One region of the Rhizobium sp. KNZ14-9A genome, then DNA from elsewhere that is predicted to be linked to it. Evidence: predicted binding sites of a transcription regulator. Region 1 holds the regulator's gene; the other holds the start of a gene.

What was found. The regulator PhoB, encoded in region 1, activates phosphate uptake and scavenging genes when phosphate is short. The targets are predictions, from matches to a motif close to TGTCATNNANCTGTCAT.
Positions count from the first base shown of each region.
Region 2: the regulator PhoB is predicted to act here: its motif matches at 3,794-3,810, upstream of ACR9ZQ_RS16625 (toxic anion resistance protein).

Region 1 covers NZ_JBPGXB010000002.1:3,312,424-3,319,936, reverse strand. The annotation lists gene pstB (phosphate ABC transporter ATP-binding protein PstB) at 1-390, shown strand, start outside; gene phoU (phosphate signaling complex protein PhoU) at 435-1,148, shown strand; gene phoB (phosphate regulon transcriptional regulator PhoB) at 1,280-1,963, shown strand; gene ACR9ZQ_RS23255 (pyrroline-5-carboxylate reductase) at 2,094-2,882, opposite strand; gene ACR9ZQ_RS23250 (GcrA family cell cycle regulator) at 3,185-3,715, opposite strand; gene ACR9ZQ_RS23245 (acetylornithine transaminase) at 4,141-5,340, shown strand; gene argF (ornithine carbamoyltransferase) at 5,386-6,303, shown strand; gene ACR9ZQ_RS23235 (Hsp33 family molecular chaperone) at 6,395-7,387, shown strand; gene apaG (Co2+/Mg2+ efflux protein ApaG) at 7,411-7,513, opposite strand, start outside.
Region 2 covers NZ_JBPGXB010000002.1:2,044,016-2,051,528, forward strand. The annotation lists gene ACR9ZQ_RS16610 (type 2 periplasmic-binding domain-containing protein) at 1-348, opposite strand, end outside; gene ACR9ZQ_RS16615 (5-bromo-4-chloroindolyl phosphate hydrolysis family protein) at 348-965, opposite strand; gene ACR9ZQ_RS16620 (VWA domain-containing protein) at 973-2,544, opposite strand; gene ACR9ZQ_RS16625 (toxic anion resistance protein) at 2,556-3,632, opposite strand; gene ACR9ZQ_RS16630 (cell envelope integrity EipB family protein) at 3,839-4,678, opposite strand; gene ACR9ZQ_RS16635 (RidA family protein) at 4,815-5,282, shown strand; gene ACR9ZQ_RS16640 (glycerophosphodiester phosphodiesterase) at 5,282-6,001, shown strand; gene ACR9ZQ_RS16645 (GNAT family N-acetyltransferase) at 6,079-7,281, shown strand; gene ACR9ZQ_RS16650 (HIT family protein) at 7,336-7,513, shown strand, end outside.

The DNA of each region.
Region 1 (7,513 bases):
ATCGTCGAGACGAGCCTGCAGCGCGCCGGCCTCTGGAATGAGGTCAAGGATCGCGTGCATGAATCCGGCACCGGCCTGTCCGGTGGTCAGCAGCAGCGTCTGTGCATCGCACGCGCCGTTGCCGTCAGCCCGGAAGTCATCCTGATGGACGAGCCCTGCTCGGCGCTCGACCCGATCGCGACTGCAAAGGTCGAAGAGCTGATCCATGAGCTGCGTGAAAACTACACGATCGTCATCGTGACGCATTCCATGCAGCAGGCCGCGCGCGTATCACAGCGTACGGCAATGTTCCACCTCGGCAACCTGGTCGAGGAAAACGACACCGACAAGATGTTCACCAATCCCGACGATCCGCGCACCCAGGACTATATCATGGGCCGGTTCGGCTGATTTTGGCGATGTGAAGCCTTCCCGATTTTCGAGGACAAAGCCCCATGGCATCGACACATATTTTTTCCGCTTACGATGACGATCTGAAATTCCTGTCCCGGCGCATTTCCGAGATGGGTGGTCTTGCCGAACAGATGGTCGGCGAGGCCGTCCGTGCGCTGGTCAACGGCGACACTGCGCTCGCCCAGAAGGTCATTTCCGACGACGTGATCCTTGATCACGCGGAACGCGAAATCAACGACAAGGCGATCGTCACGATCGCCCGTCGCCAGCCGATGGCCTCCGACCTTCGCGAGATCATGGGTTCGATCCGCATCGCTGCCGACCTCGAGCGTGTCGGCGACCTCGGCAAGAACACCGCAAAGCGCGTCATCGCCGTCCAAAGCACCGGCGTTCCGCGCAAGCTCGCCCGCGGTCTCGAGCATCTCTCCGAACTGGCGCTCGTCCAGCTCAAGGAAGTGCTCGACGTCTATACGACGCGTTCTGCGGACAAGGCCAAGTCCATCCGCGAGCGCGACGACGAGATCGACGCGATGTACACCTCGCTGTTCCGCGAACTCCTCACCTACATGATGGAAGATCCGCGCAACATCACGAGCTGCACGCATCTTCTCTTCTGCGCCAAGAACATCGAGCGTATCGGTGACCATGCGACCAACATCGCCGAGACGATCTACTACATGGCAACCGGCGCCCAGCCGGAAGGTGAGCGTCCGAAGGACGACAGCTCCAATACCGTCGGTGCGGTGACGGAGTAATCCGGACCTGCCAATTGCGTGCGCGCCCTGCGCTGGGGCGCGCAAAGGTCGCAGCCAATTCCAAGTTTCTGCATGGTCCCTTGCTTAAATCACCCCCGGTTTAAGGATCATGCATTAGGAGACTGACACGCATGATCCCAAGAGTTGCAGTTGTTGAAGATGAAGAGGCGCTGAGCGTGCTTCTCCGCTACAACCTCGAGGCTGAAGGTTTCGAGGTGGATACGATCCTCCGTGGCGACGAGGCCGAAATCCGGCTTCAGGAGCGCACGCCGGACCTGCTCATCCTTGACTGGATGCTGCCGGGCGTTTCCGGCATCGAGCTCTGCCGCCGGCTGCGCATGCGGCCGGAGACCGAGCGTCTGCCGATCATCATGCTGACGGCACGCGGCGAAGAGAGCGAACGCGTTCGCGGTCTCTCGACCGGCGCGGACGACTATGTCGTCAAGCCCTTCTCCACGCCGGAACTTGTTGCTCGCGTCAAGGCGATGCTGCGTCGCGCCCGTCCGGAGGTTCTCTCCACCGTTCTGAAGTGTGGTGATATCGAGCTCGATCGCGAAACCCATCGCGTTCATCGCAAGAGCCGCGAAGTCCGCCTCGGCCCGACCGAATTCCGCTTGCTCGAATTCCTGATGTCGTCGCCGGGCAGGGTCTTCTCCCGCTCGCAGCTTCTGGATGGCGTCTGGGGCCACGATATCTACGTGGACGAACGTACCGTCGACGTCCATGTCGGCCGCCTGCGCAAGGCGCTGAACTTCTCCAACATGCAGGATGTCATCCGCACCGTCCGCGGCGCGGGATATTCCATGGAAGCCTGATCCGAGTGATCGGAGGTCACGAACGGGTCGCTCGGTTTCGCCGGGCGGCCCGCTTGTCTATCTGACACCCCTAGCTTCTTATGAAAGCCGACACCAGGCGCCGAAAGCGGACCTCGAGAGAACCTGCTTTCTACAGACGAATGCGTGCGAGAACTCGATCAAGAGCCTTTTGCAGAGCCGCAGTGCCACCGAAATCGCGAAAGTCTTCGAGCACCTGTTCATTCAATCCGCCCTTGGTCGAATGCTCGCCGATGAGTTCATCAAAACTCGCGACAGGTTTCGAACGGGCAGCATGGGCGAGGCCGGAAAACAATTGACGGAGGTAGGCGTCGCCAGCCGTTCTCGAAAGCCCTTGGCTCTGCAGCCAGGTCGACGTCTCGTCCAGGATGCCGAAATAGGTGGCCATCAGGCAGCTCGCCACCGCGAGAAGTTCGAACTCAGGTCTGTTTTCAACCTGGATCGCCGTTCCGAGCGCCGAAAAGAGGGCGTGGGAAACCTCGTCGGGCGGGTAGATCGCAGTCGCGCCCTGAAGATCTGCGATGTACGGAAGTGGAATTGCCAGGCTCAGGCGAACTGGCTGATCGATCCACGCCAGCAGTTGATCCATTGGCGTGGCCGCGACGAAGCTGATGACATGGTGGCCCGGCCGAAATCGGAGCGAGCGGATGACCTCCTCGGCAATTTGCGGCCTCACGGCCACAAATACGAGATCGGATCGGTCGAGAACATCCTGGTTCCCCAAAGCGATCGACACATTCCGGTTTGCCGCCGCAAGGCGGGCGGCGACGCTTGCGTTGCGCGGTGACAGCACTACCGGTGTGTCGCGAAACGCTGTCTTGCCCAATCCGGTGACGACGGCCTCGGTAATCGTGCCCGTCCCGACGAACCCCATTGTCATCCGCTTTGGATCGATCTCCATTGGCACCCCTGAGTGACTGTTTGCGCTATGCTACTCCACGGGAATACGGCATCTGTATCAGAAAATCGCGTTACAGCGCCAGGACCACCATTCTATGCCAGTTTAGGGCTGAAACGCATTGGTGGCGTTGGCCACATAACTTCGCATTGTCAGGCATGGTGAACGACCGGCGGAGATCGGCCTCCGGCAGATAGTCGTGGTCAGGAGCGGTTTTCCAGCCCTCCTGTGCCGACTAAAAAATACGCCCCTCTGCGCGTCAGCGAAGAGGGGCGGCGGATGCTGCATCTGTTGAGAAGGCGCGGTCAGGCGACCCGGACAGCCTTGCGGCGTTCGCTGACCGGCTGGTAGGCGAGGCGCTGGTGATAGTTGCAATAGGGTGAGGAATCCGGGGAGTCGCAGCCGCAGAAGTAGAAGTCGTCCTTCAGCGGATCGCCGACCGGCCACTTGCAGGTGCGCTCCGTCAGTTCCGTCAGGCCAAGGCGGCGTGAAATCGGCACGACCACATTCTTGGCCGGCACGTATTCCATTTCCTCGACCGTTTCGATCTCGATCTCTTCCTTCAGCATCGTTGCGCCCTGCTGGCGGGTAACGGTGCGGGTGGTGATGCGAGACGCATAGTTCGGGGCGCGTGGAGCCGACGTATTGCGCTTCGTTGCGCGCGCAGCGGTTGCCGTGCCGCCGGCCTTGGCGCGGCCGGGAAGACTGAGCCGGTGAACCTTGCCGATAACAGCGTTTCTACTCACTCCGCCAAGCTGCGCAGCGATCTGGCTGGCGCTCAGCCCCTCTGACCAAAGCTTCTTGAGCTTCTCGACACGCTCGTCTGTCCAGTTCATTGCCCTGTCTCCACCTTTCGCGTTGGTGATGGCAGAATCCCTCACCGTTGCCTCGGAAGTCTCCGAAGCAAGAAACGCCTGATCAATTTTGGTGACTAGTTCCGCCGCATGCAGTCTAGTAATTGAACTTTAACCTAGTGTGAGCCTGACTCTGTGACAAGAGTTCGCGTGAATCCGATGAATCCGAATTCAGGGTTTTCCCCAACTTGCTTCCCCGGAGAGTCATTTCTGCAACATTAGCTGTTGATAGACCTGCAAGTCTGATTTGAGGCTTGACGCATGTGCTAAATCTTCAGTTTTGTTGACATTGCAGTGCGAAAAGTAAATAGTGCTCCCTGCCGCCGCAAGGCGGCATTTTTGATTTTTCGGGCCTGGTTTTCTTAGCCGGAGTCCGTTGCCTTAGAGCCTGACCAGGAGATTGCGCCATGGCTGAAGCCTCGCCGCTTTATGATACCTATTCTCGTGCCCCGCTGCGGTTCGAGCGAGGCGAAGGCGTGTGGCTGATCACCGAAACGGGCGAGCGATATCTGGATTTCGGAGCGGGCGTTGCCGTTACCTCCGTGGGGCATGGCAATCCGCACGTTGTGGCCGCTCTCAAGGATCAGGCCGACAAGGTCTGGCATCTCTCCAATATTTATGAAGTGCCGGGGCAGGAGAAGCTTGCCAAGCGTCTGACGGATGCCACTTTCGCCGACAAGGTGTTCTTCACCAATTCAGGCGCCGAGGCTCTCGAGTGCGCCATCAAGACTGCGCGCCGCTATCAGTTCTCCAAGGGGCATCCGGAGCGCTTCCACATCATCACCTTCGATGGCGCCTTCCACGGCCGTACGCTGGCGACCATCGCCGCCGGCGGCCAGGAGAAATATCTCGAAGGTTTCGGCCCGAAGACCCCTGGTTTCGATCAGGTGCCCTTTGGCGATGTCGAGGCTGTCCGTGCCGCTATTACCGACAAGACCGCCGGCATCCTCATCGAGCCGGTGCAGGGCGAGGGCGGTGTCCGCCCGGCAACGTCCGAATTCATGAAAGCGCTCCGCCAGCTGTGCGATGAGCATGGCCTGCTGCTGATCCTCGACGAGGTGCAGACCGGCGTGGGCCGTACCGGCAAGCTCTTCGCTCATGAATGGTCGGGTATAACGCCCGACATCATGGCGGTTGCCAAGGGCATCGGCGGCGGTTTTCCGCTCGGCGCCTGCCTTGCGACGGAAGAGGCCGCTTCCGGCATGAAGGCGGGCACGCATGGTTCCACCTATGGCGGCAACCCGCTGGCCATGGCTGTCGGTAACGCGGTGCTCGATGTCATCCTGGCCGAGGGCTTCCTGCAGCATGTGCGTGATGTCACTCTCGTCTTCCGCCAGGGCCTTGCATCGCTCAAGGATCGCTATCCCGACGTGATCGAAGATATCAGGGGCGAAGGGCTGTTGCTCGGCGTCAAGGCTGCCATTCCCTCGGCAGAGCTGCTGAAGGAAATCCGCGCAGCCCATCTTCTGGCGATCCCGGCAGGCGATAATGTCATCCGCCTGCTGCCGCCGCTGGTCGTAACCGCCGAGGAGGCGCGCGAGGGTCTTTCCCGTCTCGAACGCGCTGCCGAAAACATCCGTGCCGCCAAGGTCAAGAAGACCGCTTGATAGGACAATGCCCCGCCCGCCGGCGGGCGTAGCAGGTAACGAACAATGGCTTCCCCCAAACACTTCCTCGATCTTTCCGCCGTCACCGGATCCGACCTCAGAACCATCATGGACGATGCCAAGCTGCGAAAGCAGGCTTTCAAGGCCGGCACGGCCGACAAGCCGCTCGCCGGCAAGATGCTCGCCATGATCTTCGAGAAGCCGTCCACGCGAACCCGCGTCTCCTTCGATGTCGGCATGCGCCAGCTCGGCGGCGAGACCTTGTTCTTATCGGGCACTGAAATGCAGCTCGGCCGCGCCGAAACGATCGGCGACACCGCCAAGGTTCTGTCGCGCTATGTCGACGCGATCATGATCCGCACGACCGACCACAACCGTATGCTGGAGCTCGCTGAGCATGCGACCGTGCCGGTCATCAACGCGCTGACGGATGATACCCATCCCTGCCAAATCATGGCCGATATCATGACCTTTGAAGAGCATCGCGGCCCAATCAAGGGCAAGACGATCGCCTGGACGGGTGACGGCAACAACGTGCTGCATTCCCTGGTGGAGGGGGCTGCCCGTTTCGGCTACCGCATGAACATGGCAGTACCCCTTGGTTCCGAGCCGAAGGATCACTATCTGAACTGGGCCCGCAATGAGGGCGCCGAAATCATGCTTTACCATGATGCTGACCGTGCGGTCGCCGGCGTCGATTGCGTGGTGACCGATACCTGGGTCTCCATGAATCAGGAACATCGGGCTCGCGGTCACAATGTCTTCCAGCCTTATCAGGTCAATGCGCATTTGATGGCGCAGGCCGGCAAAGACGCATTGTTCATGCACTGCCTCCCCGCTCACCGCGGTGAGGAGGTGACGGACGAAGTGATCGATGGCCCGCAATCCGTGGTCTTCGATGAAGCGGAAAACCGTCTTCATGCGCAGAAGTCGATTCTTGCTTGGTGCCTGGGCGCGATCTGAACCATAATCGGATGTCGCGAGTTCCAAACTCGCGGCTGCGCAAGCAGCCGGTGCGCTGGCCGGCTGCTCTGACAAAACAGGAGTGAAAGCCATGGCAGAAGCTGCCGCCGCCCTCGGCGAGTTCGATTTCGCCGGCGATGATCATGTCGTCCCCTTCCAGGTGGAAGGGCTGGATGTGCGCGGTCGCGCTGTCCAGCTCGGCCCAATGCTGGATTCAATCCTCGAACGCCACCATTATCCCACGCCCGTCGCCCGCCTTCTGGCGGAGGTGGTGGTGCTCACGGTGCTGCTCGGCACCTCGCTGAAGTTCGAGGGCAAATTCACTGTCCAGACCAAGAGCGACGGTCCCGTCGATCTCTTGGTTGCCGATTTCTCCACGCCGGAAAATGTCCGGGCCTACGCTCGCTTCGACCAGGCCTTGCTCGATAAGGCGATCGCGGCTGGCGAAACGGAGCCGGAACAGCTTCTCGGCAAGGGCGTTCTCGCCTTCACCATTGATCAGGGCAAGTTCAGCCAGCCCTATCAGGGTATCGTGGCACTTGACGGTACCTCGCTGGAAGACATTGCAGGTGTCTATTTCCGCCAGTCGGAGCAGATCCCGACGCGCGTGCGCCTTGCCGCAGCCGAGCTCTTCGACCGCGACGAGAACGGTAAGCCGCGTCACCGCTGGCGGGCAGGGGGCCTCGTCGCCCAATTCCTGCCGGAAGCGCCGGAGCGTATGCGCCGGCCCGATCTTCATGGCGGTGATGGCGACACGGCTGCGCGCGCCCATGTTGAGGATGATGCCTGGACGGAAGCCCGTTCGCTCGTTGAAACCGTGGATGCCGATGAACTGACCGATCCGCTCGTTGGCACCGAACGCCTGCTCTTTCGCCTCTTTCACGAACGCGGCGTGCGCGTCTACGATCCGCGCGCCGTCTTCGATCGTTGCAGCTGTTCACGGGAAAAGATCGGCGGCGTGCTGAAGGGCTTCAGCGCCGAGGAAATCGAGGCGAGCCAGGAAAATGGCGAGATCTCGGTCACCTGCGAATTCTGCTCCACGACCTACCGCTTCCCGGTGCAGGAAGTTGCGGCGGCGGAGTGAGTGCGCGGAGAATGGGGCAGGCTCTAGTTCAATACCCTGAGCAGGCCGGGTGAATCCAAAGAGAAGGCGGGTATGTCGACATCGAACGTCTCGCCTTCGTCCGTCTCCATCTGGTAGTGGCCGAAC
Region 2 (7,513 bases), 1.3 Mb from region 1:
CCTGTCATCGCGGATCTTCACGCCGCTCTGACGGGCGATATCCACCATGATGGAGGAGGACGGCCAAAGAAATTGCGGGTTTTGCGAAAGCAAGGCCCGCTCGCGCACCATTTCGACCGAGCCGGCGACGCGACTGTCGATCGAAAGGCCGTAGCCCTTGATAGCGTCAACGACATCGGGATCGGCAAGGAAAGCCTCCTTTTCGCCACCGATGAAGCCGAACAGCTTTGTGCGCGTACCCAGCAGGCCCTGCAGTTCCGGCCTGTCGCGGACGGCGAAATAGCCGCCCGTGCCGGCAATACCGGTGGCGAGCAGTCCAACTCCAAAGGCGCGGCGGGAAAGGGCCATCAGCGTCCGAAATCCTCTTTGAGCGATGCCTGGATGAGGCGCAGGTCGGTATCGAGCGTGCCAAGCTCAGCATCGACAAGGCTGTCGGCATAATGAACGAAGGCATCCTCGAGCTTCACCAGCACGGCGTGGACATCCTCCAACTGCTTGACGTCAGGCGCGCGTTTCGCCTCGATTACCGCAAAGCCCTCGGCAACTTCGGCCGCACGCGGCAGATAGTAGCTGAGGAAACGGCGTACGGAATTGGCACTTTCCGGCCTCGCCTCCACCTTGCGGAAGACATCGGCGGCGATTTCCGCCAGGTGGCGTACGCGCGCCGCCGTCTGCTTGTCGGTGATATCGTCCGCGGCCGTCTCCAGCCTTTGTGCGGCGGGCACAGCCCCTTCCAGCAATTCTCTCGCGAAGGCAACGCGACCGCGGCCGATCACCTTGATATCGAGACCTTCGAAAAGCCTGCGTGGCGCCAGCAGGAAAACGAGGCCGGCAAAAACTAGGAGGCCGATGACAGCGGCAATCCAGAACGGCATGCCGGCAGCAAAAGTCAGAATGGGGACGAGAATGGCCGTCACCACTCCCGCCACGATCCAGTTGCCATCATTGCCGAGCCAGTTACCCATGCCGGTCCTAGTTATAACCGCGTGCGGTGCGGAACGCTGCCGCAAGGTCCGAGCGTCCGTCGAAGACGCGTGCCGCCGTCGCTGCCGCCAGACTGTCCAGCTGGGTCTTGTCCGCATCGCCGAAGGTAATGCCGAAGATCGGCACGCGTGGTTCCATCGCGTTCCAATCGCTCATGAAGGCCGCACTCTGGTCATCGGATCTGCCGTCGGTCATGATGATGATCGCCGGCAGATAATTGGACAGGTCCGCGGTTTTCGCCATCTGCTGGAGCGCCCTTTCGGCGCAGGCATACATATTGGTGCCGCCGCCGGCATGCTGACCAGAAACTGCGTTGAGAAGCCCCTGCTGCTCCATCGTGTCACCCGAAGCCGAGAAGATATCGCGGACATTGGCATCGAAGGGAATGACGAAGATACGGTCGGCCGGCGACCACTGCACCAGCACCTTGCTGGCCTCCTCGGGCGTGAACAGGAAACGCATCGCCTGCTGCAGACTGTTCTCGCCGTCCCCCTGCATCGAGCCGGAGAAATCGAGGCAGAGCGCCGTCAGTGACGGTTTGCGCAGTGCCGCCTGATAGAGAGTAAGCGCCTGGCGGATCACTGTCGGTTCCGGCATACGGATCGCGGTCACCAGTTTGGCCGGATCGAAATTCCAGCTCGGCTGCGGCTCAGCGGCGACGCTGCCGAGCGGCAGGCGGCGACCGGTTTCGGCGATCTTCTTCTGAACATCGGGCGAGCGCAGATAGGCGAGCAGGTCCTTGAAGAAGGTCTGAACCTGGGGACCGCGGCCATGATCGACGAAACCGAGCGGCAAATCCGCCATCGCTACGCCATCGGCAGGATAGATGGCGTAAAGCGGCTCCTTGCCCATACCCGTGAGCTTGTCGTTGGTTTCCTTGATGACCGCCTCATAATTCCACATGGCATCGTAGATCGTGCCCTTGCTAGCGGAATCCGTATAGAGGTCGGCGAGCCAGCCCGAAGAGCCGGAGGAGCGCGCAACACCGGCAAGCAGGCTTCGAACGGTGTCCTGAACCGTCTTGTCATCGAGATCACCGGGCTCGATCACAGGCTTGTTACCGAGCGCACTGGAGAGCATGGCGAGATAGGCGCTGGCACCGGAATTCGATTGTGTCGCCGATGTCATCAGGAACTTCAGCGAGCCGCTGTTCACCGCTGCCAAGATATCCTTCATGAAGACATCCTTGCCGACCCAGCCGAGCTGCTCGGCCTTCGACTTGCGCACGCCGACAATGACGGGCGTCTGCGCCACCGACGTCAGGTCCTTGATCCTGCGTTTGGTATCGAACATGTCGACCCAGACGCTGGAAGCGGGCCAGACAGCGTCCTGCTCGACACCCTGATCGCTTTGCAGCGCGAGGCCGATATCGAGCGTGCCCTCATATTTGAAGGAGCAAGTCGCGTGCTTCTCCTTGCAGAATTCCTCGACGATCGGCTGCAGCACGGTGTTTTCCGAGCCTGAAACGATCGAGAAATTCGGACCGCTGCTGAAAGCATCGCAGCCTGCCAACGCCGCGAGACCAGATAGCGCCAGTGCGCAGAGGAATGATCGGATCATGGTTTTGCCGGTCACGCCTGGGTCATCGCCTTCTTGAGGTCGATCGTCAGTTGTTCCATCTGCTGCTCGGCTTGAGCCCGCTTCTTGCGGCCCTCTTCCTGCACGCGCAGCATGCCGGTGACGGTGTCGATCAGATCCTGATTGGCCTTGGCAAGCGTCTCCATATCGACGATGCCGCGCTGCGACTGCTGCTCAATGGCAATCGCCTGATCCTTCATCATTTCCGAGGCCTGGCGGATCATGTCATTGGTGGCGTCGGTCACCGTCTTCTGCAGGTCGAGGGCCGATTTCTGCTGTGTGAGCCCGAGGAGGATGACCATCTTCTGCTTCCAGGCAGGCACCGTCAGCGCCGAAGTTGCCTGCAGATTCTCGATCAGTGTTTCGTCGCCGGCCTGGACGATACGGATCTGCGGAAGCTGCTGAATGCCGAGCTGGCGGGCCTGTTGCAGATAGAAGATGCGCTTTTCCAAGCGGTCGAGCGCCTGGAGGCTGTCCTGATAGGTCTGGGCTTCCAGCATGCCGCCACCGGGGCCGGAGACTGCGGCGTCGGCTGCGCTCTTCAACTTCGGCAGCTCGACCGAGCGGAAGTGCTCGGCGAAGTTCTTGCCTGCTTGCACATAGGCATCGAGCTTTACGATCGACTGTTTCGTCTCTTCATGCAGGTCGTCGAGCAGGGCGATGTCGCGACGCAGCGTATCCTTGTGGCGGTCGAGCTCCAGGCCGATGCGGTCGATCTGGCCTGCAACATCCTCGAACTCCTCCTTGAAGCGCTCGAGGCGCGCCTTGGCGGAGAGGAACATGCGGCTCAGGAAGCCCTTATCCTTGAGGGACGCGGGATCGAGGCTCTTGGATTTCAGGATGATGTCGGTCAAAAGCTTGCCGACATCGCCGAGATCCTTGTTGCGCACCTCGCGCAGGATCCTGTCGGCATAGTCACTGACGGCCTGCTGTGCGCGGTCGCCGTAAACGGAAATTCCGGCGCGGTCTGTAATACTGATGGTGTCGGTAATGCGGGCGACTTCCGCAGGATCGGCGGCAACGGCCGACAGGGAAGCATTCTGAACCGTTGCGAGATCGGTGTCGGCCATTGGGGTCGTCTTTCTCGGCTTGTGGTGCAATTGGTCTTACGAATTGCAAACCCATTTTTGCGGCAAATGGGTCATCCACTTTCGAGGCTGGGAAACTCGGCATCCACGCAATACCCGCCCCGCACAACTCATTTGCGAGGTCGCAGTTTAGCGGCACTAGAAATAAGCTTTTATGACAGCCGCTTAAGCTTGCGGCGAATGCCGCCTTACTGGCAGACCGGCGCGGCCTTCTTGTCGAGAAGCTCGAGCTTGGCAAGCTTGCCGGTCAGGACGAAATCGCCGTAATCCATCGTCAGATCCCGCGTGATGCCGTTCTCATAGAGCTTGAACGACATGCGGTAGACCGGCAGGGTGTCGGATTTGGCATTCTCGTTGAAATAGGAGATCGTCACGGGCCAGAAGGCGGCCTTGGCGAACTCGCCGGCATTGCCTGCATCAGCCTCATTCGTGACCGGAGTCTCCTGCTTACCCACGATCGTCGTTGTCACCAGGGATTTGTCGCCATCGTCGGAGCCGTCGAAGACGCGAGCCTCGAAGAAGCGCTTGCCATCCTTGGCGTTCTGAATGACGTCGAGCATGTGCTCGGTCGGAAAGCGGCTTTCCTCGAGTTGCAGCTCACGGCTTGCCGGCTGCGTGAGGTCGACCTTCACGCCTTCCGGCTTATCTTGAGCCGCGCCGTTGACTTCCTTGTCGAGCTGATCGTCGGTGAAAGACTTGGTATCGAAGGTGAACTTGCCATCCTTCAGGCTCTCGAACGTCTTGGTCTGCTGGTCGCTGACGCGCACGTTGTCGCCGGTGTCGATCTGGGTGACGAAGCGGAAATTCGTGGTAAAGCCTTCGCAGTAATTGCCGTCGAACTCATAGACCATGCGGCCATACATGGAGGAGATGCCGGAGCGCTCCGAAGCGTCCTTCAGTTCCAGGTCGTAGATGGCGCGGTGAGCGACGAGCCCGGTTGCGATCGCAGCGCTCGTCGCCGGCGCGGCCGCCCAGGCATTGGCGGAAACGCTTGCGAGAAGAAGAGCGGCAAGTGACGATCGGAACATTCATTAACTCCTGTTGGACTCGTCCGCGATGTTATAAGAACGCTTTCGGCCAAATCGAGGCTCGAAACTGTCACATTAAAGATTCTAGTCTTGATGCATTCTTTTTGAAGAATTGACAACAAAAGCGGAGACGAAAATGTCCGATGTAATCGCAACGCGCCTGTCGGAAATGGGGATAACCCTGCCCGAGGCAGCAGCACCCGCCGCCAATTATGTCCCCTATGTCATCAGCGGCAACCTTCTCTATATTTCCGGCCAGCTGCCGCTCGAAGGCGGTAAGGTTGCCGTCTCCGGCCACCTCGGCAAGACTGTCGATGTTGCCACTGGCCAGCGTGCCGCAGAGCTTTGCGCCATCAACATTCTTGCTCAGGCAAAGGCAGCGCTCGGCGGCAATCTCGGCCGCATCCGCCGCGTCATCAAGCTCAACGGCTTCGTCGCGTCGGCGCCTGATTTTGTCGAGCAGCACCTCGTTATCAACGGCGCCTCGAACTTGATCGCCGGCGTGCTCGGCGAAGCCGGCAAACATGCCCGCGCTGCCGTCGGCATGGCAGCCTTGCCGCTCAATGCAGCAGTCGAAATCGATGCTATCATGGAAATCGCATAATGACGAATGCCGCCTGGATCAAAGAGCTGCCGGTTGCGCACCGCGGCTACCACGACCTCAACAATGTCGTCTGGGAAAACACGCTCTCGGCTTTTTCACGGGCCGTCGAAGCGGGCTTCGCCATCGAATGCGACCTGCATTACGCCTCGGATGCCGTGCCGGTCATCTTCCATGATGAAGATCTGGAACGCCTCTGCAACCTCAAGGGCGACGTGCGGGAACGGACCTCCCAGGAGCTCGGGCTGATCGCCGTCGGCGGCACGAAGGACAAAGTGCCAACGCTGAAGCAGCTTCTCGCACTCGTGCAGGGCAAGGTGCCGCTGGTGCTGGAACTCAAGGGCCGCGAAGCCGACGACGAGGGCTTTGCCGAAGCCGTTCTCGACGTACTCGAGGGCTATGAGGGCAAGGTTGCGCTGATGAGCTTCGACCATTGGCTGCTGAAGGATCTCAAGGAGCTCAATGCGCCCTACCCGATCGGGCTGACGGCCAACGGCAATACGCCGGAGGAACATGCAGAGCATGATAAGGCGATGGCGATCGGCCTCGATTTCATTTCCTACTACTATGCCGACCTGCCGAACCCGTTCATCACCGACCAGCGCGACAAGGACGTTCCGGTCATCACCTGGACGGTGCGTGATGAACAGGCTCGCAAGCAGACTTTCGAGAACGCCGATCAAATGACTTTCGAAGGCTTCGATCCGCGCGCGGCAGTTTGACGCTCGCTTTTTCGACAAGATCGTGCGCAGACTGGGAGGGAGCCAGCTCCCTCCCCCAACGGCTTCGCATTTGCTTCATGACAGACGAATCGTCAGACGAACTTTCCATCCGCATCGAGCGATCATTCACCGCAATTTCCCCCGACCGCTGGTCCAGGCTTTCGGGAGCATCGAAGACGTGCGACAGCGTCGCCTATAATCCCTTCGTCTCGCATGCCTTTCTCTCGTCGCTGGAAGAATCCGGCTCTGCCACTGCGCAGACCGGCTGGCTCGGCCATCACATGCTTCTGGAGACGGACAAGGGTGAACTGGTCGGCGCCTTGCCCGGCTATCTCAAGAACCACAGTCAGGGCGAATATGTCTTCGATCATGGCTGGGCCGACGCTTTTGAACGGGCCGGCGGCAGTTATTATCCGAAGCTGCAGTGCTCTATCCCCTTCACGCCCGCGACCGGCCCGCGCCTGCTCGTGGCCCAAGGATTTGCAAGACTGCCAATTCAGAATGCCATGGCGGAAAGCCTCAAGGAAGTCGTCCGCCGCCTCGATATTTCCTCGGCCCATGTCACCTTCGTGCCCGAGGACGAGATGCCGGTCTTCGAGACCGACGGCTACCTGCACCGCACGGACAAGCAGTTCCATTTCATCAATGAAGGCTATGCCAACCACGACGCGTTCCTGGAAACGCTTGCCTCTCGCAAGCGCAAGGCACTGCGCAAGGAGCGTCGGACGGCGGTTGAGAACGGCATCACCATCGACTGGCTGACCGGCAAGGACCTGACCGAAAAAATCTGGGACCAGTTCTTCGCCTTCTACATGGATACCGGCGGCCGCAAATGGGGCCGGCCTTATCTGACGCGCAAATTCTATTCGCTGATCGGCGAGCGTATGGCCGACGACATCCTGCTCGTCATGGCAAAGCGTGACGGTCGCTATGTGGCAGGCGCGATCAATTTCATCGGCGGTGATACGCTCTACGGGCGGCACTGGGGCTGCATCGAAGATCACCCCTTCCTGCATTTCGAGGTCTGCTATCATCAGGCCATCGATTTTGCGCTGGAAAAGGGCCTCAAGAAGGTAGAGGCCGGCGCCCAGGGCGAACATAAGCTTGCCCGCGGCTACCTGCCGGTGACGACGCATTCCGCCCACTATATCGCTCACGCGGGATTGCGGCGCGCCGTTGCCGACTATCTCAAGCGCGAGCGGGAGGATGTCGAATATATGAATGAGATGCTTGCCGAACACACTCCCTTCCGCAAAGGCGAACGGTTGCAGGAGGATTGACGCGCTTGGCTCCGGCGCGCTACGCGATCAAGGGAAACACGAGGAGATTTCGCCATGACCAGCGCTGCCTATGACGACAACAATATCTTCGCCAAGATCCTGCGCGGCGAGATCCCGTCGCATCGCGTCTACGAGGACGACAAGACCGTTGTCTTCATGGATGTGATGCCGCAAGCGCCGGGCCATGTTCTGGTCCTGCCGAAGGCACCTTCCCGCAATATCTTCGATGCCG